One region of the Blastococcus sp. SYSU DS0539 genome, then DNA from elsewhere that is predicted to be linked to it. Evidence: riboswitches for the same ligand, from Rfam matches in the RefSeq annotation. Region 1 holds a riboswitch; each other region holds the start of a gene.
What was found. Region 1 has a riboswitch for cyclic di-AMP ahead of ACI790_RS10155 (NlpC/P60 family protein). Riboswitches for the same ligand answer to the same signal wherever they lie in the genome.
Positions count from the first base shown of each region.

Region 2: linked by a shared signal. The riboswitch ahead of ACI790_RS11550 (LysM peptidoglycan-binding domain-containing protein) and the one ahead of ACI790_RS10155 (NlpC/P60 family protein) in region 1 are both predicted to bind cyclic di-AMP.
Region 3: linked by a shared signal. The riboswitch ahead of ACI790_RS12040 (NlpC/P60 family protein) and the one ahead of ACI790_RS10155 (NlpC/P60 family protein) in region 1 are both predicted to bind cyclic di-AMP.

Region 1 is NZ_JBJHAF010000006.1:205,823-215,406, reverse strand. Features, by position in the region: gene ACI790_RS10175 (DUF4178 domain-containing protein) at 1-93, opposite strand, end outside; gene ACI790_RS10170 (DivIVA domain-containing protein) at 257-1,054, opposite strand; gene ACI790_RS10165 (globin domain-containing protein) at 1,051-2,190, opposite strand; gene ACI790_RS10160 (MFS transporter) at 2,337-3,566, opposite strand; gene ACI790_RS10155 (NlpC/P60 family protein) at 3,655-4,842, opposite strand; cyclic di-AMP (ydaO/yuaA leader) riboswitch at 4,857-5,009, opposite strand; gene cobA (uroporphyrinogen-III C-methyltransferase) at 5,156-6,367, opposite strand; gene ACI790_RS10145 (cobalamin biosynthesis protein) at 6,364-6,762, opposite strand; gene ACI790_RS10140 (energy-coupling factor ABC transporter ATP-binding protein) at 6,759-7,604, opposite strand; gene cbiQ (cobalt ECF transporter T component CbiQ) at 7,601-8,338, opposite strand; gene ACI790_RS10130 (energy-coupling factor ABC transporter substrate-binding protein) at 8,335-8,649, opposite strand; gene ACI790_RS10125 (energy-coupling factor ABC transporter permease) at 8,646-9,341, opposite strand; gene ACI790_RS10120 (cobyrinate a,c-diamide synthase) at 9,328-9,584, opposite strand, start outside.
Region 2 is NZ_JBJHAF010000008.1:44,812-54,395, reverse strand. Features, by position in the region: gene ACI790_RS11565 (prepilin peptidase) at 1-447, opposite strand, end outside; gene ACI790_RS11560 (APC family permease) at 573-1,853, shown strand; gene ACI790_RS11555 (class I SAM-dependent methyltransferase) at 1,882-2,586, shown strand; gene ACI790_RS11550 (LysM peptidoglycan-binding domain-containing protein) at 2,677-3,300, opposite strand; cyclic di-AMP (ydaO/yuaA leader) riboswitch at 3,388-3,484, opposite strand; RNA gene rnpB (RNase P RNA component class A) at 3,747-4,148, opposite strand; gene ACI790_RS11540 (PIG-L deacetylase family protein) at 4,178-4,900, opposite strand; gene ACI790_RS11535 (DoxX family protein) at 4,994-5,353, opposite strand; gene ACI790_RS11530 (sulfite exporter TauE/SafE family protein) at 5,378-6,133, shown strand; gene ACI790_RS11525 (bifunctional RNase H/acid phosphatase) at 6,149-7,243, opposite strand; gene ACI790_RS11520 (zinc ribbon domain-containing protein) at 7,240-7,980, opposite strand; gene ACI790_RS11515 (hypothetical protein) at 7,986-8,441, opposite strand; gene ACI790_RS11510 (carbon starvation CstA family protein) at 8,438-9,584, opposite strand, start outside.
Region 3 is NZ_JBJHAF010000008.1:141,723-151,306, forward strand. Features, by position in the region: gene ctaE (aa3-type cytochrome oxidase subunit III) at 1-557, opposite strand, end outside; gene ACI790_RS12010 (hypothetical protein) at 690-1,118, shown strand; gene trpD (anthranilate phosphoribosyltransferase) at 1,115-2,179, shown strand; gene ACI790_RS12020 (Lrp/AsnC family transcriptional regulator) at 2,261-2,548, opposite strand; gene ACI790_RS12025 (DEDD exonuclease domain-containing protein) at 2,545-4,323, opposite strand; gene ACI790_RS12030 (D-alanyl-D-alanine carboxypeptidase family protein) at 4,519-6,264, shown strand; gene ACI790_RS12035 (hypothetical protein) at 6,354-6,671, shown strand; cyclic di-AMP (ydaO/yuaA leader) riboswitch at 6,858-7,036, shown strand; gene ACI790_RS12040 (NlpC/P60 family protein) at 7,054-8,136, shown strand; gene ACI790_RS12045 (M48 family metallopeptidase) at 8,232-9,512, shown strand; gene ACI790_RS12050 (glycosyltransferase family 4 protein) at 9,509-9,584, shown strand, end outside.

The DNA.
Region 1 (9,584 bases):
GAGGTTCCGCCGGCGCAGCACGAGGATGACCGCGGCGAGGACGGCCAGGGCCACCAGCACGACGATCAGCAGGACGAGGAGCACGTCGGACATCGCGGGTGGCCTCCTGGCGGTCGGTGGACGGGCCGGGGAGAACCTATCGCGCCGGGTCCGCGGGACGGGCTCCGCGCCCGCGGGCCCGCCCGCCGTCGACCGGGCCCGTCCGCCGTCGACCGGGCGGCTCAGCAGGCCCGACGCGGACCGCGGTGGTGCCCGGTCAGCCGCCGGACGTGTGCGCCGCCGCGGGGGCCGCCCGGTCCACGTCGTCCTCGTCGTCCTGGCCGGGGCCGGCGGCGCTGTTGCCGTGGAACGACGTCTGCGGTGCCGGGGTGCCGCCCGGTCGCCGCCCCGGCTGCGGAGGGGCCGCGAGCGCCTGGGGCGCCAGCGCCGGGTCGACCCGCCCCCACTCGGTCTCGACGTCGGTGAGCAGCGCCTCCAGGTAGGCCCGCAGCTGGGCGCGGCAGGCCTGCGCGAAGGCCTTGAGGAAGGCGACCTGCTCCTCGAGCTCCGCGGCGGTCCGGGAGCCGGGGGCGGCGTCGTCGTCCAGCGCCTTCCCGCCGGTGAGCCGGGCGGCGGCCTCCTGGGCGGCCTGCATGATGGCCCCGGCGTTCTCCCGCGCCAGCCGCAGCTGCTCCTCGTACTGGTCGCGGGCCTCGGTGGTCATCTGCCGGCTGAAGTCCTCGGCCTCGGCGACGTACTCGTCGGCCGTCTGCTGGGCGCTGGCCAGGATCTTCACCGCCTGCTCGCTCGGTGGCTGCGGCACCGGGGCGCCGTCCAGCCGCTGCTCGAGCACGGCGACCTGCTCCCGCAGGCGGGCGCGCTCGCCGGCCAGCGTCTCCACCTCCGCGGTCAGCGTGCTCAGCTCCGCGGCCACCACCTGCTGGAAGTGGTCGACCGAGGCCTGGTCGTAGCCGGGGTGCAGCATGGTGCCGGAGGGGAACCGCGTGCTGCGGATCTGCGCCGGTGTGAGCCGTCGGTCGTGCCCTCCGGTCCCGGACGCATCGGTGGTGGTCATTCGGTCACCTTCCCCTCGGCACTGGGCCCCGGTCGACTGGGGGCGAAGATCTCGCTGCGCACGCGCTCCCGCGGCACGCCGTGCTCGAGCAGTCCGGCGACGGTCTGCTCCACCATGGGCGCGGGACCGGCCACGTACGCCTCGCGGCTCGACCACGGACCGTGCCGGAGCACCACGTCCCCGACGTCGCCCCGCTCCAGGCCCGACACCTCGTCGTCCGACACCGCGTACGTGACGCTGAGCCACGGGCAGGTCTGCTGCAGGGCCTCCAGCGCGGCGCGGTCGTAGAGCTCGGCCTCGGTGCGGGCGCCGACGAAGAGGTCGACCCGGCGGGCGGGCCCGTGGCGGTGCACCTGGTCGACGAGGGCCTCCAGCGGGGCGAGACCCATGCCGCCGGCCACCAGGAGCAGGTCGCGGTCGGAGCCGTCGCCGAGCGTCAGGTCACCGAGCGGGGGGCCGAGGTTCATCAGGTCGCCCACCTCGGTGCTGCGCACCAGCGCGGTGCTCACCGGGCCGCCGGGGCGGGCCTTGACGTGCAGGTCGAGCGTGCCGTCGTCCCGCGGCGCGTTGGCGGGGGAGTAGTAGCGCCAGAGCCGGGGACGCCGGTCGATCTCCAGCGAGAGCGACTGCCCGGCCAGGTAGTCCACCGGCGCCTCGGGGCGCACCCGCAGCACGGCTACGTCGACGGCGCGCCGCTCGTGGTGCACGACCTCGGCCCGCCAGGTCGCGGGGTGGTCGGCGGACTCCTCGGCGCCCTGGATCATCACCGAGGCGACGAGCTCGTAGGCCTCGGTCCAGGTGCGGGCGCGGTGCTCGTCCCACTCGTCGTCGAAGTGCTCGAGCGTCGCCAGCAGGCTCGGCATGACCGCCGGGTAGTGCGCCGGGAGCGTGCCGAACTTGCGGTGGTCGTAGCCGAGCTGCTTGAGGATGGGCACCAGGCCCTCGAGGTCGTCGACGTTCGAGACGACCTCGCCGAGGGCGTGGAAGAACCGGTCCCGCTGGTGGGCCATGGAGACGGGGAACATCGCCCGCGTCTCGGGGTGGCTCAGGAACAGGTGCGAGTAGAAGTACAGCGGGGCCTCGTCGCCCGTCGCCGCGGCCTTCGCGAAACTGGCCCGCATCGCGGCGGTGTCCATGCGTGCCCCCTCGCGGCGTGGTCCGTCCGGCTGCGCGAGCGCCGACGTCGGCTCCGGTCTGCGAGCACGCCTGCGCGCTCGGGTCTGCCCCTTCCCCGGCTCGGCCGCCCCCACACGGAGGCAGCCGATGTTTCTGCCCGGGCCGGTCAGCCCGGCGACGCCGCGACCGCGGCGGGGCGGGGCGCCTCGCGCGGCATGACCAGGCCCCCGACCAGGCCGGCCGCGAGGACGGCGGTGCTCACCCCGAACGCCACCTGGAAGGAGGCCACGTCGGTGAGCCAGCCGGCCACCAACGGGCCGGCGATCGCCCCCAGGTCGGCCGACATCTGGAACACCGCCACGACCCGCCCACCCCGCCCGGCGCTCATGTCGCCGACGAGCGCGGCCGGGGCGCTGGCCAGCAGCGAGGCGGCCAGCCCGAAGACCGCCATCGAGAGCAGGAAGGCCCAGATCACCGGCGGCAGGACGAGCACCGCCATGGCGGCGGTGGCCAGTGCGGCGCCGACGACCAGCGACGGCCGCCGTCCCCAGCCGTCCACCAGCCGGCCGGACCGCAGCAGGCCCAGCGCCTGGGCCACCGACCCGACCAGCAGGCCGGCGCCCGCCCAGGCGACGGTCCGGCCGAGCTCCTCGGTGACGTACAGCGGCACCAGCGAGTTGCGGACGCCGAACAGCACCCAGCCGACGCCGAAGTTCGCCACGAGCGCGGCGAGGTACACCCGCGAGCGCAGCGCCGTGCTCAGGGGCATCGGCCCGGCGGCGAGGTCGGGGGAGGCGACGTCCCCCGCCTCGGGGGCCGCCGGGTCCGGCTCGGCCGAGCGCAGCATGAGCACGCCGACGCCGCCGGCCACGAGCAGGAACCCGGCGTAGAGGAAGAACGGCAGCCGGGGCGAGAGCTCGGCCAGCAGCCCGCCGGCCGCGGGCCCGGCGATGCCGCCCAGGATGAAGCCGCCCTGCCAGGTGGCGGCCGCCCGGCCCCGGTGCGACGGCGGGGCGACGCGCAGCAGCAGGGAGAGGGCGGCCACGGTGAACATGGCGCTGCCGACGCCGCCGGCCGCGCGCAGCCCGAGGAACAGCGGGAAGGAGCCGGCCAGCCCCGCCGCACCGGTGGAGACGGCGACGATGACCAGACCGGCGGCGAGCACCAGCCGCTCGCCGAACCGCTCGACCAGCGTGCCGCCGCTGAAGGCGGAGACGAACCGGAAGAACGCGAAGGCGCTCACCGCCAGCCCGACCGCCGTGGTCCCGACGCCGAAGGAGCGGGCGAAGAGCGGGATGGCCGGCGCGACGATGCCGAAGCCCAGCGCCACGACGAAGGCGATGACCGCCAGGACCCTGACCTCGCGGGGAAGCTCTCCCCGTGTCCCGACCCGCACGGAACGCGATGGTCGCACGCCCGGCCGGGGAGCCCCCGGGCAGGCGGCGGCGCGCGGGGCGGTCACCCGCCCCGCGCGCCGGGGAGAACTAGCCCGCGATCCGCCGGGCGCTGTTGTAGCCGCCCATCGAGTCGACCGAGGCCACCTTCACCGGGACGCCGGACGTCGCGGCGTGCACCATCTGCCCGTTCCCGATGTAGATGCCGACGTGGCTGACCGGGCTGTAGAAGAACACCAGGTCCCCGGGCTGCAGGGCCGACCGGGACACCGGGGTGCCCATGGTCGACTGCATCCGGCTCGAGTGCGGCACGGAGATGCCGGCCGCGGCGTAGGCGTACTGGACCAGGCCGGAGCAGTCGAAGGCGTTCGGTCCGGCGGCGGCCCACACGTAGGGGTCGCCCACCTGGGCCAGGGCCGTGTTCACCGCGGTCTGGGCCGCACCGCTCCCGCCGGCCACCGGCGCCGGGGGTGCCGGCGCCGCGGCGGCCGGAGCCGGGGCGGGAGCCGGAGCAGGAGCAGCGGCGGCGGGGGCCGAGGCGCGCGGCGCGGCCGGGGCGGGGGCCGCCGCGGCCGGCGCCTGCTGCGCGTCCGCCGGCTCCTGGGCCGCCGCCTCATGCGCGGCGGCCTCCTCGGCGGCGTGCCGCTCCGCGGCGGCGCGCGAGGCCCGCTGCTCCTCCTCGGTGAGGCGCTCGTACTGGGCCTGGTAGTCGGCGATCTGCTGGTCCAGGCGCGCCCGCTCGGCGGTCACCCGGTCGACGTGGGCCTGGGCGTCCTTCGCCGCCTGCTCGGCCGAGGCCTGCGCCCGGTCGGCGTCCTCGCCGGCCCGGCGCGCCTGGCCGAGCACGCCGTTGTTGTGCTCGGCGATCGTGTCGAGCAGGCCGACCCGGTCGACGAGGTCGCCGGCCGACTCGCTGGTGAGCATGGCCTCGAGCGTGCCGAGCCCGTCGCCGGTGTAGGCGCTGCGCGCCACGGTGCGGACCCGGTCCTGGGCCTCCGCCAGCGCGTCCTGCGCGGCGGCGAGCTCCTCGGCCGCGCGGTCGGCCGCCTGCTGGGTCGCCTTGAGCTGCTCCCGGGTCTCGTTGAACCGCTCGGTGAGCACCTCCAGGTCGTGCGCGCGCTCGGCGATCAGCTGCGCGGCGTCCTGGGAGGTGGCCGGCCGCTCGGGGGTGGCGAACGCGGGGAGGGGCGTCAGTGCGACGCCGCCGGCGGCCACGAGGGCCAGCAGGGCCCGACGGCCGGTGATCCGGCGGTGGGCAGGGCTGAGCGAACTCGCCATGTGCGGCGGGTCTTCCTTTCTTCCACGGCCGCCTACCGGGTTAGCTGACGGGTTCGGGCGGGAAGACGCCCGGCGTCCGGCGCCCCCGGAGGGCCGTCGGTCGCTTCACCCCGGGACTGCGATGGGTCCCCGGTCCTGGTGCCGGCTGGTGCCGGCGGGTGGTTCGGCGGCGTCCGGGCGGCTGTCACCGGTTGAGCGACGGACGGGTCCGTCCGGACGAGCTCACGCTAGGTGCCGAACCCGGCTCCCACCATCCGCCCGGACGACTTCGTCCGGAACTTTCACGGCAGTCCATACGAATGCTCACATGCGGTTACCGACATGCCGCAGTTTCCGCCGTGATCGCGTCGGATGCGGCGGGGATCACGGTGGCCGGCTCCAGCCGCTCCCGCCCCGTGGACAGCGAGACGACGTCGCCGACCACCCAGACGGCGGGGGGCCGGATGCCGGCGGCGGCCAGCGCCACGGGCAGCTCGGCGAGCGTCGTCCGCAACGACCGCTGGGTGGCGGTGGAGCCGTCGGCCACCACCGCGACCGGGGTCTCCGGGGACCTGCCGTGCTCGACGAGCGCCGCGGCGATGGCGGGGGCGGTCTCCACGCCCATGAGCACCACGAGGGTGCCGCGCAGCCGGCCCAGCGCCGGCCAGTCGACCAGCGACTGCGGGTGGCCCGGCGGCAGGTGGCCGGAGACCACGACGAACTCGTGGGTCAGGCCGCGGTGGGTGACCGGGATGCCGGCGAGGGCGGGCACCGCGACGGCGCTGGTGATGCCGGGGACGACCTCGACCGGCACGCCGGCGGCCGTGCACGCCTGCAGCTCCTCCATGCCCCGGCCGAAGACGAACGGGTCGCCGCCCTTGAGCCGCACCACCCGCTTGCCGGCCTGCGCGTGCTCCACCAGCAGCGCGTTGATCCGTTCCTGCGCCATGAACCGGCCGCGCGGGAGCTTGGACGCGTCGATCACCTCGGCGCCCGGGGCGAGAGAGCTGAGCAGCGACCGGGGGGCCAGGTGGTCGACCAGCACGACGTCGGCCTCCGCGAGCGCCTGCCGGCCGCGCACCGTGATCAGCCCGGGGTCGCCCGGGCCGCCTCCCACGAGCACCACGCTCCCGGCGCCGCCGTCCGGGCCGGGCGAGCGGACGGGTGGCGTCCCGTCGCCGAGCGGCAGCGCCGCGCTGGCCAACGCCGGGTCGTCCGCCCGGGTGCAGAAGACGCGGGCCCGCTCCGCCTCCGCCGCGACCGCCGCGTCCACCGCGGGATCGCCGGTTGCGGCCAGGGCGAACCACGCGCCGTCGAGGTCGCCGTCGGTCCGGGGCCGCCGCTGCCAGTTGACCGCGCCGGTGGCTGCCAGCGACGCCAGGGCCGGGGTGACCGCGGGGGCGACGACGGTGACCAGCGCGCCCGCTGCCAGGAGGCCGGCGACGCCGCGGTGCGCCGCCGCGCCGCCGCCCACGACGACCACCCGGCGGCCCGCCAGCCGGAGCCCCACCGGGTGCAGCACCTCGCCGGCGCGATCGGTGGTCACGGTTCCTCCTCGGTGGTCGGGGTCGGGACGGGGCAGCGCGTCGCCGTCGCCGGGCGGGCGACGGCGACCGTCACCCGGCCGTGCACCGTCTTGCCGACGACGAGGACGCCTCCCCGGAGCAGGGCGGCCGCCTCGGCCACCGAGGGCGTGCCGACGCGGTCCGCGACGGCTGCCGACGGGGACGGCACCCGCACCGCGGCCAGGTCCGCCGCCGGGTGGCCGGTGAGCGCCCAGCCGCGCTGGGCGGCGGCCGCCACCAGGCCCGGCTCGGCCGCCCGGGTGTCCACGGTGGCCAGCCGCACCGGACCGGGGACCGGCGGGAGGACGGCGTCCACCGCGGCCAGCACCTCGGCGGCGCTCACCCCCGACGTCAGCCCGACGCCGACCGTCCTCACGTCGGCACCCCCGGCCGGTCGGGGAGCGCGGCGAGCAGCCCGGCGGCGTCCCGGGGGAGCGGGCCGTCGGGGAGCAGCCCGAGGTCGCGCAGCCGCGCGCCGATCCGCAGGGCCCACGGGCGGGACAGCCGGGCCCGGCCGAGCAGGTCGCCGTCGGCGAGGACCGCACCGGGGGCGCCCTGGACGACGGTGCGGTCGACGACGACCGCGATCTCGTCGGCCCAGCGCAGCGCGAGGTCGACGTCGTGGGTGCTCATCACCACGGTCGAGTGGTGCTCCTGCAGGCGGGTCAGCGCCGCGAGGGTGGCGGCCACCGCGGTCGGGTCGAGCCCGGCGGTCGGCTCGTCGAGCAGCAGGACGCACGGTCGCATCGCGACCGCGCCGGCGATCGCCACCCGCTTCCGCTCGCCGTAGGAGAGCTGGTGCGTCGGCCGGGCGGCCAGGTGGTCGACGCCCAGCAGCTCCAGCGCCTCGGCCACGCGCGTCCGGACGGCGTCCTCGGCCAGGCCCAGGTTCAGCGGGCCGAAGGAGACGTCCTGGCCGACCGAGGCGCTGAACAGCTGGTCGTCGGGGTCCTGCAGCACCAGCTGGACCACCTGCCGGTGGAGCCGCAGGCCGCGCCGGGTGTGCGCCAGCGGCTCGCCATCGACGGTGACGGTGCCGGCGGCCGGCCGGAGCGCTCCGGACAGGCAGCGCAGCAGCGTGGTCTTGCCCGAGCCGTTGGCGCCCAGCAGCGCCAGTCGCAGGCCCGGTGGGACGGTCACCGCCGCGCCGTCGAGCACCGGGGCGGCGCCGGGGTAGCCGGCGACCAGACCCGAGGCGGCCAGGGTGCGGTGGCTCACCGGGCCACCAGGGTGACCGCCGCGATCGCGACGGGCAGCGCGAGGCCCAGCGCCAGGAAGGGCCGCGACGACGGACGCGCGTCCGGCAGCACCCGCAGCCCGTCCTCCATCCCGCGGCCGGCCAGGCCTTCCTGCATCCGGCGGGCGCGGTCCCACGACCGGGTCAGGACGGCGGCGGCCAGCATCCCGGCCGAGCGGTACGAGCGGCGCGGCGTCGACCAGCCCATCCGGGCGGCCTGGGCCTCGCGCACGGTGCCGAGGCTGTCGAGCAGCACGAACAGCAACCGGTAGGTGACCGAGGCGATCTCCACCACGGCGGGCGGCACGCGCAGCCGGCGCAGCAGCGGCAGCAGGTCCGACATCGGGGTGGTGGTGGCCAGCAGGAGCACCGCCGCGCTGGCGGCGACCGCCCGCCCCGCCAGCGCAGCCGCCCGATCCGCCGCGTCGGGGGCCCAGCCCAGTCCGCCGCCGTCCAGGGTGACGACGGCGGTCACCGAGCCGACCACGATGAACGTCATCGGCCACCGGATCGCCCGGCCGAAGGTGCGCGCGGGTACCTTCGCCGGCCCGAGCGCCGCCGCCACCGCGGTCGCCCCCACCAGGACGGCGCCGGGCCACGGCGGGAGGGCGAGCGCGCACAGGAGCAGGCCGGCGCAGAGCAGGAGCTTGTCGCCGGGGGCGCGGCTGCGCCAGGCGCTGGCCCACGCCGCGTCGTCGACGGCGAGGCCGGTCACCGCGGGGCCTCTCCCGGGGGCGGCACCTCGGCCGCGCGCGCCAGGTGCCGCCCGCGCAACCGGCCGAGGACGTAGCCCAGCGCGCCACCGCCCAGCGCGGCCTGGAGCGCGAACAGCCCGGACTCCACCTCGCCGGCGGGGCTGAACAGCGACTCGAACCAGGGCGTGTACCCGCCGGCCGCCAGCTCCGCGGTGACGGCGGCGTCGGTGCCGCCGTACTCGGCGGTGCCGCCGTCGAGCAGCAGCGGCACGGCGACCAGCGCGATCACGGCCAGCACCAGGACCACGGGCACCAGCCGGCGGCGGTTCACGCCGGGCTCCCGGTGGCTGGTGCCGTCGGCGCCGGGGGCAGGACGCCGAGGCGTTCCAGCTCCGGGCGGGCGTTGACGGCGAGGACGCGGAAGAGCAGCACGCCGAGCAGCCCCTCCGCGATCGCCAGCGGCACCTGGGTGACCGCGAAGACCCCCAGGAACTTGACCAGGGCGCCGAGCAGGCCGCTCGAGGCGTCGGGGAAAGCCAGCGCCAGCTGCACCGACGTCGTGACGTAGGTGGTGAGGTCGGCGACCGCCATCCCGGCGAACACGCCCGGGAGCAGCCCCCCGCCGAGCCGCCGGGCCAGCCGGTAGGCGCCGTAGCCGGCCCACGGCCCGGCGACGGCGAAGGCGAAGGCGTTCGCCCCCAGGGTGGTCAGCCCGCCGTGCGCCAGCAGCAGCGCCTGGAACAGCAGCACGATGGTCCCGAGCAGGGCCATCACCGGCGGCCGGAACAGGATCGCCCCCGCTCCCGTGCCGGTGGGGTGGCTGGAGCTCCCGGTGATCGACGGCAGCTTGATCGCGCTGAGCACGAACGTGAACGCCCCGGCCGCGCCGAGCAGCAGCGTCGTCTCCGGCTTCTCCCGCACCTCGGCGGCGACGGCGCGGGCGCCGTGCACCACGAACGGCGCGGCGGCGAGCGTCCAGCCGAGGGCGTGCCCGGCCGGGAGGAACCCCTCAGCGATGTGCACGGGCGTGCTCCGATCGGTCGGCCGCGGCGCAGGCGGTGACGAGGCGTCCGGCCAGCGCGGGGGCGCCGGCCCAGTTCAGGTGCAGGTAGGAGGCGTGCACGCCGCCCCGGACGAAGCCCTCCGCCCCGGTGGGCGCCCAGTGCCAGGCCGGATCCGGTCCCGCGCCGGGATCGGCGGTCGTGCGGTGGAACTCGTGCCCGCGCACCCGGGTGCCGGCCGGGGCCAGCACCGAGTCGACGGCCG
Region 2 (9,584 bases), on a different contig from region 1:
ACCGCTCGGCGCGATCAAGGCGAGGACTAGGAAGGCCGCGAAGAGCACCCCCGAGCCCATGACCGCGCGCAGCAACGCGGGCCAGTTCCCCTCCACCGCCGCCGGGATGACCAGGAGCGCGACGCCGACGACGACGGAGGGGACGACGACGCGGTTGGGCAGCAGCCGGTGCTGCAGATCGACGAGGGCGAGCAGCAGACCGGCACCGGCCAGGAAGAGGAAGGCCGGCAGCTCGGCCACCGCGCCGAAGCGCAGGCCCACCAGGCCGAACAGGACCGCACCGACGAGCTCGAGCACCGGGGGCCGGACCGCGACAGGTCCGGGGCCGACCAGGTCCCGCACCCGGACCTCCGCCGGCCACGGGAAGCGGCCGGCGGCCCGGTTCACCAGGTGGCCGACCGGGATCCCGGCGATGGCCGCCACGAGGGCGACGGCGGTACCGCTCACCGGCGCACTGCTCCCATGCCGGCCACGATGACACGGCGCCGGCGCGGCGCCCTGCACCGCCGCGCCACTCCGGGCTCCTCCCCACCCCTTAGGGTCGCCGGCGTGCGCTGCGATCGCGGGCTCCGGTGAGCACCGGCCCCGGGCTCGCCCGCCGGCTGGGCACCACCGACGCCGTCGTCATCGGGCTGGGCTCGATGATCGGCGCCGGGATCTTCGCCGCCTTCACCCCGGCGGCCCGCGCCGCCGGAGCCGGGCTGCTGATCGGCCTGGCCCTGGCGGCGGTGGTGGCCTACTGCAACGCGACCGCCTCCGCGCAGCTGGCCGCGCAGTACCCGCAGGCCGGCGGCAGCTACCTCTACGGCCGGGAGCGGCTGGGGCCGTGGTGGGGGTTCCTCGCCGGCTGGGCGTTCGTCGTGGGCAAGACCGCCAGTTGCGCGGCCATGGCGCTGACCTTCGCCGCGTACGCCGTTCCGCAGCCCTGGGAGCGCCCGGTGGCGGTCGCCGCCGTCGTCGCGCTCGTGGCGGTCAACTACCACGGGGTGACGCGGACGGCCAGGCTCACCCGCGTCGTGGTCGCCGTCGTGCTGGCCGCGCTCGCCGTGGCGGTCCTCGCCGCGCTGGCCGCCGGCACCGCGGACCCGGCCCGGCTCACCGGCTGGGCCGACGGACCGTACGGCTGGTACGGGGTCCTGCAGTCCGCCGGGCTGCTCTTCTTCGCCTTCGCCGGCTACGCCCGGATCGCCACGATGGGCGAGGAGGTCCGGGAGCCGGCCCGCACCATCCCCCGCGCCATCCCCGTCGCGCTGGGCATCGCCGTCGCCGTCTACGCCTCCGTCGCGGTCACGCTGCTGTTCGTCCTCGGGCCCGCCGGGATCGCCGGCACGGCGACCCCGCTCGCCGACGCCGTCGCCGCCGGGAGCTGGGACTGGGCCTCGCCGGTCGTCCCGATCGGGGCGGCCGCCGCCGCGCTCGGGGCGCTGCTGGGGCTGGTCGCCGGGGTGGGCCGGACGACCCTGGCGATGGCGCGGACCGGAGACCTCCCCCGCCCGCTGGCCGCGGTGCACCCGCGGCACCGGGTGCCGCACCGGGCGGAGGTGGCGCTCGGGGCGGTGGTCTGCGTGCTCGTGCTGACGGTCGACCTGCGCGCGGTGATCGGGTTCTCGTCGTTCGGCGTGCTGCTGTACTACGTCGTCGCCAACCTCGCGGCCTTCACCCAGCCGGCCGAGCACCGGCGCTGGCCCCGGGCGCTCCAGGCAGCCGGGGTCGCCGGGTGCCTGGTGCTGGCGGCCACCCTGCCGTGGCCGTCGGTGGTGGCCGGCGCGGTGACCCTCGCCGTGGGGGCCGGGCTGCGCGCCCTCCGGCTCCGCCGCTCGCCTGCCGAGGGCGCGGCCGACCACCGTGCGTAGTGGCCGCCGGTGGCCCACACTGCCGAAGGTGACCGTCGACGAGCACACCGCCTCCCGCACCGCTGCGACGGGGTCCTACCAGGGGCACGGGGTGCACGCCGCCCCGGGGGTGCACGAGTACGCCGTCGAACTGGCCCGGCGCGTGCTGCCCGAGGGCGGCCGGATCCTCGAGGTCGGTGCCGGGTGCGGCGCGCTGGCCTGCCGGCTGCGGGACGCCGGCTTCGACGTCGTGCCGACCGACCTCGACCCGCCGCACGACTGGATCCACCGGCTCGACCTGGACCACCCGGAGTGGACCGACGAGACCCGGGGCCCCTTCGACCTCGTCGTGTGCGTGGAGACGCTGGAGCACGTGGAGAACCCCCGGCAGGTGCTGCGCTCGATCAGGTCGCTGCTCCGGCCCGGCGACCGGCTGCTGCTGAGCACGCCGAACATCACGCACCCGCACTCGCGGCTGAAGATGTTCCTGCGGGGGGCGCCGTTCATCTTCGGACCGGGGCACTACCACCAGCCCGGCCACATCTCGATCCTCCCCGACTGGATGCTGACCGAGCACGTCCGGCTGGCGGGGTTCGGGGACATCCGGGTGACGACCGGGGGCAGCACCTGGTTCGCGGGGCCGCGCCGCCTGGTCCACCGGGTCGAGATGGCGCTGCTGTGGGTGCTCGGGGTGCGGCTGCGGGCCGATTCGGGCGAGGGCATCTGCACCTTCGTCACCGCTGTCGCCGTCTGACCGCCGGCCAGCCCCGCGGAGACGGCTGAGCGCCCCCTGCCCGGACCCGGGCAGGGGGCGCTCGCCGTCAGCGGTGGGCTCGGTGGTCGGTCACCCGGCCGGCGCGAAGGCGACGTGCGGGTGGTCCATGTGGTTGGCCGTGGCCGAGCCGCGGTCCTCCATGGCCTGCCACGTCCAGCCCGTCCACGGACCGGCGATCCGCTGCTGCCAGATCACGTAGTCGACGCCGAACCGGCCCGCGTTGTCGATCGCGTACTGGGCAACGGCGTCGCCCTTGGCCGCGTCGGCGTAGACCATGAAGTCGGCCGCGCGGCCCGCCGTGGGGCTGTGGCCGGGGCGGGTGAGCACCGTCGAGACGCCGAACTGCTCGGCGACCTCCTGGACGGCGGGGCGGACGTGCGCGTCCCACTGCGCGTAGGCCTCCGAGGTCGGAGCCGGGACGGGCCGGTCCGATCGGCTGGCGCGCTCGGGAGCCGCCGCGCCGGCGCCGCCGATGGTGAGCACCTGACCGACGCGCAGGACGTTCGGGTCGGCGCCGATCGTGTCGAGGTTGGCCTCGTGGATGCTGCGCCACGTGGTGCCGTGGTCGGCCGCGAGCCGGCTGAGGGTGTCACCGGAGCGAACGGTGTGCTCGCCGGTGTGGGCCGCCGCGGGCCCGATGGCCCCCAGGGTGACGGCCGAGGCCGCCGCGAGGACGACGGCCGGGTAGGCCACGGCCCTCACGGCGCGGTTGCGGGTGGAGCGGGATCGACCCGTGGTGCGGGAGCTGATGCGCATGGCGTGGTGAGCCTCTCGCCGCCTGCGGAGTTAGCTGTCGGGTTCGGGCGAGAGCTGCCCGGCCGCAGGACGCGGCTTCACCCCGAGGTCCCGGAGGGCCGTCGAACGGTGGGTCCCCCGCGCCTGCCCGTCGTGTCGACGCCTCCGGTGGCCGTGGGCAGGTTCGGCGGGCGGCCATCCGGGCCCGCCGATCGGCGGACGGGAGGAACGGTATGCAGGCCGGACGCCCCCCAGGAGATCGTTCCCGACCTTTCTGCGGACCCTCCGCGCGGACGCACGCGGAGTCACGAACCGAAAGCACAGCGCCCGGTTTGACCCGATCGGGTGAGCGTGCCGCCGCACCACCGGCCGGCATCCGCGCCGCGAGCCTGCCCGGGGGACGACGGACGAGTCGGCCTGTACGCCGGGTTCTGTCCACGGGCGCCTTGCGGCCTCCCGATGGGCGGTCATCCATCTAGGCCTGCCGTTGCCGGCAGGCTCCAGCGGTCTACCCGCAGGCTCGGGCGGGCCGCCCTCGAACGCCTGCGCGAAACGGCGGCGGACCGCCGTTCCTTCTTGACCTAGCTCCGGGTGGGGTTTACCGAGCCACGCCGGTCACCCGGCGTGCTGGTGGTCTCTTACACCACCGTTTCACCCTTACCAGCGCACGCGCTGGCGGTCTGTTTTCTGTGGCACTGTCCCGCGGGTCACCCCGGGTCGCCGTTAACGACCACCCTGCCCTGTGGAGCCCGGACGTTCCTCGGCGACGGGATCTCCCCCGCCGACGCGACCGCCCAGCCGACTCGTCCGTCGTGCCCGCGAGTCTAGGGGGTGGTCATCCCCAGTAGAGCGTGAAGCCCACCCGGCGGCCGCCGTCCTCGGTCAGCGTCGCCATGTCGATCTGCTGCCGCGCCTGCTCCTCGACCGGCTCGTCCGACAGCGCCTCGAGGTACCGCCGGTGCTCGGTGAGCGAGGCGACCGCGGCCGCCACTCCCCCGCTGACGTCCATCGCGTGCGGGGGCTCGCCGCCCATGTGCTGGACCGCCACGTACTGCACGCCGGTCCACCGCTCCTCCGCGAGGTCCGGGAAGATCCACTCGTTCGCCGCGTCGGCGACCGCGTCGAGCACCGACCGGGTCAGCGCCCGGTGGTCGGGTGAGTTCAACGCGATCGGGCTGACGCCGGGCGCCGTCCAGCTGTCCCCGCCGTGCAGGGTGACCACCAGCTCGGGGCGGTGCCGCCGGATGCCGGCCGCCAGCTCGCGGCGCAGCTCCGGGCCGGCCACGAGCACGCCGTCGCGCTGGTCCAGGAACTCCACCTCGGTCACCCCGACGACGGCGGCCGACGCGCGCTCCTCCTCCTCGCGCAGCGGGCCGGCCTCGGCCGGCGGCATGCCGGCGATCCCCGCCTCGCCCCGGGTGGCCAGCAGGTAGTGCACCTCCTTGCCCGCCGACGTCCACACGGCGACGGCGGCGGCGAGGCCGTACTCGATGTCGTCGGGGTGGGCGGCGACGACCAGGGCGCGCTGCCAGTCGTCGGGCATCGGAGCTGTCGGCATGGCCCGAGTCTGCCGCGACCGCGGACCGCACGCTGCGGTCGCGGACCTCGCGACGCAGCGGGAGGCCGGCGACTCTCCGGCGAGGACGGCGGGTCAGCCGCCCCGGGCCACCCGGAGCGCGGCCCGCAGCATCGGCAACTGGAAGGGGATCCGCGCCGCCGCCACCGTCAGCCCGACGGGCGAGCGCCGGGTGGCCCGAAGGGTCTGCAGGTGCGCCGGCAGCACCCCGACCAGCAGCCCCACCGCCGCCCAGCCACCGGCACGCCGGGTCGCGGGCACCGCGAGCAGCGCCGCGGTCGCCAGCTCGACGACCCCGCTGCCGATCACCCACGGCCGGGCCGGTCCCAGCTCCGGCGGGATCATCCAGTCGTAGACCTGCGGCCGCACCAGGTGGAACACCCCGGCCCCGGTCATCCCGGCGGCCATTCCCAGTGCTCGCGCCTCTGCCCGCATGGGCTCACCGTAGGGTCACCCGTCGTGTCCGGTGCCGACCTGTTCATCGCGGCCGGCGTCGCGTTCCTGGCCGGCGTCGTGAACTCCATCGCCGGCGGTGGATCGCTGATCCTCTTCCCGACCCTCGTGGCGCTGGGGCTGGGCTCGGTGGCGGCCAACGTCACGAACTCGCTGGCCCAGTGGCCGGGCTACCTCGGCGGCGTGGCCGGCTTCCGCCCGGAGTACGCCGGCCAGCGCCGGCGGCTGATCCGGTTCTCGGCGGTCGCGGTCGCCGGCGGGCTGGTGGGCAGCGTCCTGCTCCTCACCACGCCGTCTGAGGCCTTCGACCTCGTCGTCCCGGTGCTCGTGCTCATGGCCAGCCTGCTGCTCGCGCTCCAGCCGCTGGTGACCCGGCGGCTGGCCGGCCAGGTCCCCGGCGGCCCCGGCCGCGACCCCGCCTGGCTGTACGTGGCGCTGTTCCTCGCCACCGTGTACGGCGGCTACTTCGGCGGTGCGCTCGGGGTGATCCTCGTCGGCGTGCTCGGCATCGGGCTGCACCGGCTGAAGCTGGCCAACGCCCTGAAGTCGGCGCTGTCGGCGGTCACCGCCACGGTGACGCTGGTGGTGTTCGGCATCTTCGGACCGGTCGCCTGGACCGTCGTCGCCGTCGCCGCCCCGGCCAGCCTCGTCGGCGGCTTCCTCGGTGCCCGGATCGCCACTCGCATCCCCGCCACGCCCCTGCGCGTGCTCATCGTGACCTTCGGCGTGGTGGTCTCCGGTTACCTCTTCGCCCGCGTCTGACCTGGCGAGCCGGCGTCAGCGCAGGTGCGCGGTGTCGTTGACCAGCCGGACCGAGGCCGTGCCCTCGGAGGTCCAGGCGACGGTGCACAGCGACGCCGCCTCCAGGAACACCCGGTGGACGACGCCGTCGCCGACCCCGAGGCCGGCCGCGAGCAGCAGCTTGATCGGCGTGACGTGGCTGACCACGAGGACGGTCCGGCCCGCGTGCCGGGTGAGGATGCGCCCGCGGGCACCGGCCAGCCGGGTGCTGACGTCGGCGATCGACTCCCCACCGGGCGCGGCCACCGTCACGTCGGCCATGAAGCGGCGCACCGCCAGCGGGTGCCGGGCGCGCGCCTCGTCGAAGGTCAGCCCCTCCAGGTCGCCGAAGTCCAGTTCGCGGAGGTCGTCGTCGAACTCGACGGGCAGCCCGAGCCGGGCGGCGACGATCTCGGCGGTCTCGCGGGTGCGGGCCAGTGGCGAGGCGACGACGACGTCGATGCCCAGCTGCGCGGCGCGCTCCGCCGCCGCCTCGGCCTCGGCCCGGCCGGTGCGCGACAGCGGCAGCTCGTTGCGGCCGCTGAAGCGGCGCTCGGGCGTGTGCTCGGTCTGGCCGTGGCGCAGCAGGTGCGTGACGGTGGTGACCAACGGCGCCGGCTCGCGCACCGGCTGGACGTCGTCCTCGGCGGCCGAGGGCTCGGCGACGGCGTCGCGGTGCACCGGCCGGCCGTCCATCGCGCTGTTGGCCAGCGCGTCGGCGGCGCCGTTCTGCGCCCGCGGCACCCAGGTGTAGCGGACCGCGCCGAGCTTCCGGGCGATCTGCTGCGCCTGGCGCGCCAGCTGCTGCATGTCGGGGTGCTTGATCTTCCAGCGGCCCGACATCTGCTCGACGACGAGCTTGGAGTCCATCCGCACCTCGACGGCGGCGGACGCGTCGAGATCGAGCGCCGCCTGCAGCCCGGCGACCAGCCCGCCGTACTCGGCGACGTTGTTGGTGGCTCGCCCGACGGATGCGGCCCGCTCGGCCAGCACCCGCCCGGTCTGCGCGTCCCGCACCAGCGCGCCGTAGCCGGCCGGCCCCGGGTTGCCCCGCGACCCGCCGTCCGCCTCGACGATGAAGCGCCGCGTCACAGCCCGGACTCGGCGGTGCGCACCAGGATCCGCCCGCAGTTCTCGCACCGGACGACCTCGTGCGGGTCGGCGTTGCGGACCGCGGCCAGCTCCCGGCCGTTCAGCTCGATCCGGCAGCCCTGGCACTGGCGGGCCCGGAGCATCGCCGCCCCGGTGGTGCCGGTCTGGGTGCGGATCCGGTCGTACAGGGTCAGCAGCGGCGCGGAGATCGCGCCGGCGACCGCGGCCCGGGCCGTCTCGTGCCGGGTGGTGCTCTCGGCGATGTCGGCGAGCGCGTCGTCGCGCTGCTGCTCGGCCCGCTCCAGCGCGGCGCGCGCCTCGTCGAGGCCGTCCTGGGCGGTGCGCAGGGTCGACTCGGCGGTCTCCAGGCGCTCCATGAGCTCGAGCTCCTGGTCCTCCAGGGTCGACTGCCGGCGGGCCAACGACTCCAGCTCCTGCTGCAGGCTGACGGCCTCCTTGGCACCCACCCCGCCGGCGTCCAGCCGCTGCTGGTCGCGGGCGGCGCGCTGCCGGACCGTGTCCACGTCGTTCTCGAGCCGCTTGACCTCGCGCTGCAGGTCCCGCGCCTCGGTCTCGGCGCGGACGACGTCGTCGGCCAGCGCCCGCTCCGCCTCCGCGGCGGCCTCGACGGCGGCGGTCTCCGGCAGCGTCCGCAGACGGTGCGCGAGCTGGGTCAGCGCGACGTCCTCCGCCGCGAGCTCCAGGAGCTTCTGCTGCTCGAAATGGTCGACCTTCACGCCGCTCAACCTACCTGCGGCTCCTCCGCCCGCCCCGCCGGTGAGCCGGCGGGCGGGCGAGCGCGCCCCAGGGCCAGCTCCGACTCCACCGCGGCCACCGCCGCAGCCGGGGCGGGCAGCCGGCCCGACGCCAGCACCGCCCCGTCCACGATCAGCGACTCCACGGCCATCCCCGCGCGGACCGAGCGCCGCAGGGCCGCACCGCGCAGGCCCCGGCGGCGGCCGTCGGTGACGAGCGCCGGCACCAGCCAGAGCCAGTTCGACGGCGAGACCACCTCCACCGCCACCCCTGTCGGCAGGGCGGCGCGCAGCGCCCGGTACACCGCCCCCACCGCGTCGTCGGGCGCGGCGTGCCGGTGCGAGCCGCCCTCGTCGAACGGCCGGACGTCCGCGCTGCAGCACCCGGCGGAGGCGCCGCCGGCGGTCCGCGTGCCCCGCACCAGCACGACCCGCGGGCTCACCGCCGGTCGTTCCCGGAGGGACCGCCGAGCGGCCGGTCGGAGGTGTCGGTCTCCGGGTTGGCCAGCGCCACCGCGTCGGGCTCCACGCCCTCGGTGGGCCCGACCGTGCCGCGGTCCCGGAAGGCCGCGCGCAGCGCCAGCGCCGCCTCGACCATCAGCCAGAGCGCCAGGACGAAGATCAGCGCGTCGAGCGGTGCCAGCACCCACTGCTCGTCCTCGACGAAGTTCCGCAGGTTGAGGATCAGCGCCCACGTCGTCATCACCAGCAGGAAGACCAGCGGGATCAGGACGGCGACCGGGTTGCGGCCGCGACGGGTGACCCAGACCGCGATGACCGAGAGGGCGAGACCCGCGGTGAGCTGGTTGGTGGTGCCGAACAGCTGCCACAGGACGCCGAACGTGTAGCCGGCCTCCCCGCCGCCGGGGAGCAGCGCCATGGCGAGCGGGATGAGCACCGCCAGCGTGGTGGCGACCGTCAGGTTGCGGGCCAGCACCCGCACCTTGATCAGCTCACCGATCTCCTGGATCACGTAGCGCTGCAGCCGGACGCCGGTGTCCATCGTCGTCGCCGCGAAGCTGATGACGACGACGGCGGCGAAGACGGCGGCGAGGTCCAGCGGGATGCCGATGTTGTTGGCGAACTGGGCGGTGCCGGCCACGAAGTTGCCGACCGCGCCCCCCGACGCCGTGGCGAAGTCGGGGTAGAGCGCCTCCCAGTCCGCCTGCGAGGCGGCCACCCCGGCCGTCGCGGCGAGCACCGCGCCGGTGGCCAACGATCCTTCGCCCACGGCGCCCATGTAGCCGACGTAGCGGGCGTCGGTCTCCTTGTCGAGCTGCTTGGAGGTCGTGCCCGACGACACCAGCGAGTGGAACCCGGAGATGGCCCCGCAGGCGATGGTGATGAACAGGAAGGGGAAGAAGCTCGGCGAGCCCTCCGGCACGTCGTTGATCACCGGCGCCTGGATCTGGTTGAGCCCGATGATCAGGCCCAGGCCGATGACGCCGAGGGCGATGAACAGCTGGTGGCTGTTGATGTAGTCGCGCGGCTGCAGCAGCACCCACACCGGGATGCGTGAGGCGATCCAGGTGTAGATGAACAGCAGCACCACCCAGACGTTGCGGGTCTGCTCGACCCCGAGCGCG
Region 3 (9,584 bases), on a different contig from region 1:
TAGGAGACCACGATGGCCGAGGTCGCCTGTGCCGGCGTGAAGCGGCCCATGGTGGACCGGATGAGCACGTAGACGAAGGCGACGAGCCCGCCTATGACGTGCAGGGCGTGGAAGCCCGTCGTGATGTAGAAGACCGAGCCGTAGGTCGACGACGAGATCGTCGTGCCGTGCTCGGTCACCAGGACGCGGTACTCGTTCGCCTGGGCGAGGACGAACACCAGGCCCATCACGAAGGTGATGGTGAACCACCGCCGGAGCCCGTAGACGTTGCCGTTCTCCGCCGCGAAGACACCGAACTGACAGGTGACCGACGAGAGCACCAGGATCACGGTGAAGAACGTGGCGTAGGGCAGGTTGAGCTCGGTCGGCTCGGGCGGCCAGCCCAGCTCGGCGCCGGCGCGGGCTCGCGCGGTGAAGTACATGGCGAACAGACCGGCGAAGAACATCAGCTCGCTGGCGAGCCAGATGATCGTGCCGACGCTGACCATGTTCGGTCGGGTCAGGGAGTGCACCCGCGAGGTGTCGAAGGTGCTGCTCGCCACGGGGGCCGTTGTCACGAGGCCCATCATGGCATCGGCCACCCCCCGTCACGACCGCGGGTGGGATGGGCGTGGCGGCAACGTGATCAGGTCGATACCGACTCGCGGTCCTGGCCTGCGGCGAAGCCGCCGGGCACTAGGCTCGGCCGGGTGAGTGCTGCCGAGAAGCCCACCGCACCGGCCACCGTGCTGCTCTACAGCCACCGCGCGGAAGTGCGGGAGGCGGTCCGGACGGCGGTGGGCCGCCGGCCGGCCGCCGATGTGGGTCCGCTCACCTGGCTGGAGTGCTCGACCGGGGACGAGGTGGTGGCCGCCGTCGACGCCGGCGGGATCGATCTGTGCATCCTCGACGGCGAGGCGCAGCCCACCGGTGGCATGGCGCTGACCAGGCAGCTCGAGGTGGAGGTCGCCGACCGGCCGGCCGTGTGCCTGCTCGTGGCCCGGCAGCCCGACCGCTGGCTGGCCCACTGGTCGCGCGCCGAGGGCACCCTCGCCCTGCCGGTCGACCCGCTGGTCGCCCCCGGCGTGGTCGCCGACCTGCTCCGCGCCCGCGCCCAGCGTCCCGCGGCGAGCCGGTGAGCCGGTCGGTGCCGCCGTCGTCACCCGCGCCCACCTGGCCCGGCCTGCTCAACCGCCTGCTCGCCGGCCAGGACCTCTCCGCCGACGACACCCGCTGGGCGATGCGCGAGGTCATGACCGGGGAGGCGACCCCGGCTCAGGTGGCGGGGTTCACGGTCGCCCTGCGGGCCAAGGGCGAGTCGTCCCAGGAGGTCGCCGGGCTGGCCGCCGAGATGCTGGCCCAGGCGACCCCCGTGGAGCTGCCGATGGACTGCGTCGACATCGTGGGCACCGGTGGGGACGGAGCGCACACGGTCAACATCTCCACGATGGCCGCGGTGGTGACGGCGGCCGCGGGTGTGCCGGTCGCCAAGCACGGCAACCGTGCGGCGTCGTCCTCGTCGGGTGCCGCGGACGTCCTGGAGGCGCTCGGCGTCGTCATCGACCTCCCGGCGCAGGCCGTCGCGCACTGCGTCCGCGAGGCGGGCATCGGGTTCTTCTTCGCGCCGGTGTTCCACCCCGGCATGCGGCACGCCGCCGTGCCGCGGCGGGAGATGGGCATCGGCACGGTCTTCAACTTCCTCGGCCCGCTGACCAACCCGGCGCGTCCGGTCGCGGCCGCCATCGGCTGCGCGAACGAGCGCATGGCACCCGTGCTCGCCGAGGTGCTGGCGGCCCGGGGCAGCCGGGCCCTGGTCTTCCGCGGCGACGACGGGCTCGACGAGCTCACCACCGCCACGACGTCGTCGGTCTGGACGGTCCGGGACGGCGCCGTGGAGCCCGACCGGGTGGATCCGGTGGCGCTCGGCATCGCGACGCCGGGACCGGACGCGCTCCGCGGCGGCGACGCCCGCGCGAACGCCGAGGTGTTCCGCCGGGTGGTGGACGGCGAACGGGGGCCGGTGCGGGACGCCGTGCTGCTGAACGCCGCCGCCGCGCTGGTCGCGTTCGACGAGCGCTCGTCCCGGCTGCACGACGGGCTGGCGGCGGGGCTGGCGCGGGCCGCCGCCGCCGTCGACGACGGCCGGGCCGCGGCGCTGCTGGACCGTTGGGTGAGCGTCAGCCGGGCTGCTCGCGGCTGAGCGAAGCCGTTCCTCCGGGGCTGCCCGCGAGCGCGGCGGCCGGCCGAGCCGGGCGCGCGGCGGGAGGGGCGTCGGCCGCGCTCAGCCGGGGGTGTCGAAGCCGATGGCGAACGCGGCCTCCAGGTCGTGCCGCGAGTAGGCCCGGAAGGCGATGTGGGTGTCGGTGTCGACCACGCCCGGCACCTTGTTGATGCGGCCGGCGATGACCTCGGCGACCTGCTCGAACTCGCGGACGCGGACGATGGCGACCAGATCGGCCTCACCGGCGACGGAGTAGACCTCGCTGACCCCGTCGAGCTCGGCGACCGCCTGCGCGACCTCGGCGATCGAGTCGGTGGCGGCGTCGATCATCACGATGGCGGTGATCACGCCGGCGATGCTATCCGGTCCGGGCGCGCGCGGGTGCCCAGCGACCGGCCGTCGGCGAACGGGTCGCGGGCGTCCCGCCCGCTCTCCACGCGCGCCAGGAAACCGCTGTAGGCCCCGGTGCCGGGGGCCGGACTGGCCAGCGTCCCGGTCAGCTGCACCAGCCGGGTGCCGGGCTTCTCCAGCCAGCGCAGCACCAGCTCGGTCTCGTCGACCGACGTGGTCTCCTCCCCGTCGGCCCCGCGGACGGTCTCGGCCGTCGCCAGCAGCCCGGACAGGACGCTGCGGACCGTGGTGCCCCGCGGGGCGTTCCCGGCCGCCGCCAGCCGGCCGAGCCTGATCACCGACAGCTCCCAGCCGCCGTCGCCGTCGGGGCGGGCGAGCACCAGCTCGGGAACGGCGGCGAGGGACTGCAGCCGCTGCCGGCGGCGGACGGCCCGGACCAGGACGGCGACCCGGTCCCGCAGCACGGCGGCGTCCTCGTACCGCTCCTCGGCGGCCAGCCGGTCCACCCGTTCCAGCAGCGGGGCGAGCAGGGGCCGGGGGTCGGCGGCCACGGCGGCGGCGAAGACGCCGGCCACGTCGGCGTACTCCGGTACCGACTGCGCACCGGTGCAAGGGGCGCCGCAGCGCCCCATGTCCGCCAGCGCGCAGGCGCTGACCGGGGTCCGCGGGGAGAGGCGGGCGGTGCACTGCCGCAGCGGCAGCGCCTCGTGCACGGCCGCCACCGCGGCATCGGCCGCTCGCCGGTCCGGGAACGGCCCGAGGAAGACCCCGGCGTCGGGACGCACCCGCCGCACGACCGAGAGCCGGGGGAAGGGCTCCTCGGTCAGGCGCACCCACAGCGCGCGTTCGGGGAACCGCGAACGGCGGTTGTACCGGGGTTTGTGGCGGGCGATCAGCCGCAGCTCGCGGACCGCCGCCTCGAGCGCGTGCGCGCAGGGGATGGCGTCCACCCGCTGGGCCAGCCCGACCATCTCGGTGATCCGGCTGCGCTGCTCGCCGGAGGTGAAGTAGCTGCGGACCCGGCTGCGCAGGTCGGTGGAGGTGCCGACGTAGAGGGGCTCGTCCCGGGGGCCGCGGAAGAGGTAGACGCCGGGGCCGTGCGGCACGGCGTCGGCGAGGTGCCGCTTCCGGCGGCGTTCCGGGTCGACCGTGCGGGTCAGGCCGGTGAGCTCCTCGAGAGTGGTGACGCCCAGCGGCCCGAGCCGCTCGAAGAGGCCGTGGAGGACGTCGACCGTGGCGCGGGCGTCGTCGAGCGCCCGGTGCGTGGGCGACGTCGTGGCCGAGAAGTACGGGGCGAGGGTCGCCAGCTTGCAGTTGGGAACCTCGTCGCGGCTGAGCAGCCGCCGGGCCAGGACGGCCGTGTCGACCGATGCCGCGGCGGGCCAGGCCAGCCCGCTCTCGGCGCAGGCCGCCTTCAGGAACCCGAGGTCGAACGGGGCGTTGTGCGCGACCAGCACCGCCCCGCGGGCGAACTCGAGGAAGGCCGGGAGGACGGCGCCGATGCGCGGCGCCGTCGCGACCATCGTGGAGGTGATGCCGGTCAGCACGCTGATGTAGGGCGGGATCTCGTGGCCGGGGTCGACCAGTGTCCGGAACTCCCCGAGCACCTGGCCGCCGCGGACCTTCACCGCGCCGATCTCGGTGATCGCGCTGTCCTTCGGAGAGCCGCCGGTCGTCTCGAGGTCGACGACGACGAAGGTCACCTGGGCCAGCGGCGTCCCGACGTCGGCGATGGAGACCTGCTGGTAGCGCGGCGGAGCGGTGGGTGGCACGCGGCGGACGCTAGGGCGGGGTGCTGACAGTCCGGGGGACGCGCGCCGCCGGCCGGCCGTCCCGCACCCCCCGACCGGGGGGTGCCGGGCCCCGCGGTCGCCCCGCCACTTGGCTTCTGCGGGGTGCGCGGGACAACATTCGTGCCGGTGGAGCCGCCCGCACCGCCGCCGGCCCGGATCGGGGAAGGGAACACGATGCTCGCGCGCACCTGGTCGCGGCTCGCCGCCGCGGCGCGGCGCGGGACGGTGGTGGCCGTCCTCGCGGCCTGCGCGGTGCTGCTGCTGCCCGCGGGGCCGGTGGCCGCCGCGCCCAGCGACCAGCCGGGCGGCACCTCGGGCGTGCTGGACAGCCGTGACCTGGACCGGCTGCAGCGGCGCGCCGCCGAGGTCCAGCAGGACCTCCGGGCACGGCAGGACGACGTCGTCGCCGCCCGCGCGGCGCTCGCCGAGGCGCAGGTGGGGGTGGAGGAGGCGCAGGCGGTGCTCGCCGACGCCCAGGGCGTGCTGGCCGGCTTCCAGCGCGAGGTGGCCGGCTACGCCTCGGCCGTCTACCGGGACGGCGGCGGGCTCACCCCGCTGACCCTCCTGCTCAGCGCGGGCGATCCCGGTGAAGTGCTCTCCGCCATGGGGTTCCTCGCCGCCGTCGACGCGCACGCCGCCGAGATCATCGGGATCGCGGAGGGGCACCGGCGGGACGCCCTGGACCGGCAGCAGCGGGCCCGGGCCGCGCTCGAGCAGGCGCAGGCGCGGGCCGACGAGGTCAGCGCCCGGGTCGCCGAGCTTGAGGCGTCCGCGGACGCGGTCACCGCGGAGCTCGACGAGGCGCTGCAGGTCGTCGATCGCCAGCTGGCCCGGCTGCAGCGCGAGCAGGTGGAGGTCAACGAGCAGACGGCGGCCAGCTGGCGGGCCTACGTGGACCAGCTGCGCGCCGCGGGCGTCGACGGCCTGCCGGCCGCCGCGCTGCGCGACCCGGCGCGCGGCCTGCCGGACCGCCTGGCGCCCGTGGGGGCCACCGGGGGTGGTGCCCAGCGCGGGGTGGCGCAGCTGCCCGGGCAGCCGACCTCGCTGCTGGTGCTGCCCGCCGAGACGCTGGCGGCGGTGAGCGCGGCGATGGAGGCGCTGGGCCGGCCGTACGCCCCGGGGACGGCGGGGCCCGACTCCTGGGACTGCGGCACCCTCGTGCAGGCGGCGTACCAGGGGGCCGGCGTCCCGCTGCCGGCGACGCAGGGCGAGCTGTTCGCGACCACCACCCCCGTGGCCGCCGCCGACGTGCTCCCCGGAGACCTCGTCTTCCTCGGCTCCGGCGAGGCCGGGCTCGGACACGTGGGGATCGCCCTGGACCCGCGGACGATGCTCGCCGCCGACGCCCGGGCCGGCGCCGTCGTGGTGCGGACCCTGCCGGCCGACCAGGTGCTGGCCGTCGGCCGGCCGAGCCTGGGCCGGCGGCCCGCCGTCCCCGTCCCCGGGCCGGCCGCGGGCGCCCTGCGGACCGAGTGCGGCAACACCGTCTACCCGCCGAGCTACGACGGCGGCCGGGCCTGGGGCGGGTACCCCAACGGGCTCATCCCGCCCAGCGCGATGTGCCCGCTGGGCGTCGGCGGGCACTCGCTGCGCTGCGACGCGGCGGCGGCGTACCGGGCCATGGCCACCGCCTTCACGTCCGCGTTCGGGGTTCCGCTCTGCCTCACCGACTCCTACCGCAGCTACGCCGGCCAGGTGCGGCTGTACGGGGAGAAGCCGGCCCTCGCCGCGATCCCCGGCACGAGCAACCACGGCTGGGGTCTCGCCGTGGACCTGTGCGGCGGCGTCCAGACCTTCGGCACGCCGCAGTACGCCTGGATGGTGGCAAACGCCGGCCGGTTCGGCTTCCTGCACCCCACCTGGGCCGATCCCGGGAACGGGCGCGAGGAGCCCTGGCACTGGGAGTACGCGGGCACCTGAGCCCCCCGGGCGCGCGCCGGACGGCGGCGCGGCGGAAATGTCGGTGTCTCCTCCTACCGTGCGGAACGACTCACGGAGGAGAAGAAGCGATGCTCATCGACTGCGACACCTGCACCGTCCGGGGGACCGGCTGCGCCGACTGCGTGGTGACCGTCCTGCTCGGCGCCCCACCGGGATGGCAGGGGACCGACCCGGTGGTGGTCCCGATGACCGGCCGCGCCCGGGGCGGGTCGGCGGCGGCCGCGGAGGACGTCGTGGTGCCGCCGCCAGGCGTGGTGGTGGAGTTCGACGACGTCGAGCGCCGGGCCGTGCGGGCGCTGGCCGACGGTGGCCTGGTGCCACCCCTGCGGCATCCGGACGGCTCCGACGGGCACGGCGGCGAGGGGTCCGGACGGCGCACGGGCTGATCGATCCGTGCCCGTCGGGGTGGCCCGGCGTTCACCCGACCGGGTGAATGCGCAGGTAGGCGCGCCGTGCCGGGCGGGACGCCCGCCACACACGTGTCAGCTGTTGCCGTTTGTCACAGGCGCATCACGGTCGTTATGGTCGTCGCCGTTCGGCCGGGTGGTCGTCATCCGTCGATGGATGGCCTCGACCGGACACCGCCTAATCACCGCGCGGCGTGCAGCACCGGCGCCCGGGGTGTACCGGGGACCCACCGCACTTCTGGGGTGAGTTCTCCCGCGGCCGGTTCGCCGGCCCGTGGGGGATAGGGCCAGTCTTCCCAGCCCGAACCCGTCAGCTAACTCGGTCGGCGGTTGCAGTGGAAGAAACGGAGAGCCGCCGCACGTGGCGACCCCTCACGCACTACTGACGCACGCCCCCGAACAGCTTCTCGCCGCCGGCCGGCGCAGCTCGTCGAGCGCCCGCCGCTTCGGCCCCCTCCGCTCCGGCCTGCTGGTCGGCGCCGCCGCCGCCCTGACCGTCACCGTCCTCCCCGGCGCCGCGAGCGCCGTCCCCGGCACGGCCGACGAGGTCGCGGCCGAGGTGGCCCGGGCCAGCCATGAGCTCGAGGTCGCCTCCGAGGAGCTGAACGAGGCGCGGGTCGCCCTGGACCGCCACCGGGACGACGCCGAGGCGGCGACCGAGGCGGCCGCAGCGGCCCAGGTCCGGCTCGACGCCCTCGACGGCCAGATCCGCCGGCTCGCCCGCAGCGCCTACACCGGCAGGGGCATGTCGCAGCTCGACATCCTGCTGTCCAGCGACTCCGCTGACCAGCTGGTGTCCCAGCTCGGCACCCTCGACGCGATCGCCGGGCACACCAACGCGGTGCTCTCCGAGGCGTCGCTGGCGTCCGAGGACGCGGAGGAGTCCCGGGACGCCGCCGCAGCGTCCGCCGCCGACGCCCAGCGCGTGGTGGACGAGATCGCCGCGAAGCAGGAGGACCTCGAGTCGAGGATCGCCGACTACCAGCGGCGGTACGACGCGCTCACCGCGCCGCAGCAGGCCGAGGTGGCCCGGGCCCACGGCGGCGACAGCCTGCCGGCGCCGGCGCCCAGCGGCGTCATCGCTCCCAGCGCCGCCGCCCAGGTGGCCGTGAACACGGCCCTGGCCCAGCTCGGCGATCCCTACGTCTGGGGTGCCGGTGGGCCGAACGCCTTCGACTGCTCGGGGCTGACGTCCTACGCCTACGCCGCCGCGGGCGTGACCCTGCCGCACTCCAGCAGGTCGCAGTCCCAGATGGGCAAGGCCGTCTCCCGCAGCGAGCTGCAGCCCGGCGACCTGGTGTTCTTCTACAGCCCGGTCAGCCACGTGGGCATGTACATCGGCAACGGCCAGATGGTGCACGCCTCCACCTCCGGCCAGCCGGTGAAGGTGGCCGGCGTGGATTCGATGGGCGGCTACAACGGCGCCCGGCGGATCGCCGGCTGACGGCATCCGTGCCACGAGGGCCGGCGACCTCTTCGGAGGTCGCCGGCCCTCGCCGTCTCCCGGGCGAGCGGGACGGCGCACCTAGGATCGGCCGGGTGAACCGGGGAGGGCGGCCAGACGCTCGGGCCGCGCTGGTCACGGCGGTCGTGCTCGGGATCGCCCTCGCCGTCGCCATCGCCGTCCGCACGCCGTGGGACGTGCTGCCCGAGCCGCCCGGCGGCTACACGGCTCCCGACCCCTCCGCGGGGCTGCCTCCCGCGCAGCTGGACCGGGCGGAGGCGTTCGCGGCCGCGCTCCGCCCCGCCTCGCTGCTCTCCCTGGCGCTGAGCCTGGCCGTCTCGGCGGCCCTCGGCCTGACCCGGCTCGGCGGGCGGCTGGTGCGTGCCGTGGCCGCACCGTTCGGCGGCCGGTGGTTCGTCCAGGTGTTGGTGGGGGTGCCGGCCCTCGTGGTCGTCGGTCGCCTGGTGACCCTCCCGGTGTCCGCCTACGCCGAGACCGTCCGGCACCGGTACGGCCTCTCCACCCGCGGGTGGGGGCTCTGGCTGCGCGACGTCGCCGTCTCGGTGGCCATCAGCGCGGCGATCAGCGCCGCGGTCGTCCTCGCCGTCCTGTGGCTGGTCCGCCGGGCCCCGCGCACCTGGTGGGCCTGGGCAGGGGGGGCGGCGGCCGCGCTGGTCGTCGTCGGCTCGTTCCTCTACCCGGTCGTCATCGAGCCGGCGTTCAACACCTTCACGCCGCTTCCGGCTGGCGAGCTGCGCACCGAGCTGCTCGCGCTGGCCGAGGAGAACGGCACCCCGGTGCAGGACGTCCTGGTCTCCGACGCCTCGCGCCGGACCACGGCCCTGAACGCCTACGTCTCCGGCTTCGGGTCGACCCGGCGGATCGTCCTGTACGACACGGTGCTCGCCGAGCTGCCGGACGCGGAGATCGAGTCGATCGTCGCCCACGAGCTCGGGCACGTGGCCACCGACGACGTGCTCACCGGCACGCTCATGGGCGCCCTCGGTGCCGGGGCGGCCACCGCGCTGGCCGGATGGCTGCTGACGTCGACGCGCCTGGTGCGGCGCGCGGGCGCGGACTCACCCGGCGATCCGCGCGTCGTGCCGCTGCTGCTCTTCCTGGTGGCGGTCGGCGGGCTGATCGCCACCCCGGTGCAGAACCTGGTGTCCCGGCAGATCGAGGAACGGGCCGATCTCCGCGCCCTGGACCTCACCCGGGACCCGGAGGCCTTCATCGGCATGCAGCAACGGCTGGCGACGTCGAACCTCGCCGACCCCGATCCGCCGGCCGCCTGGCACTGGTTCTTCGGCAGCCACCCGACCGCGGCCGAGCGCATCGCCATGGCCGAGGACTGGCTGCTCCTGGAGGGACCATGACCCGCACGCTGGTCGTCACGAACGACTTCCCGCCCCGGCAGGGTGGCATCCAGACGTTCGTCGCGGCGCTGC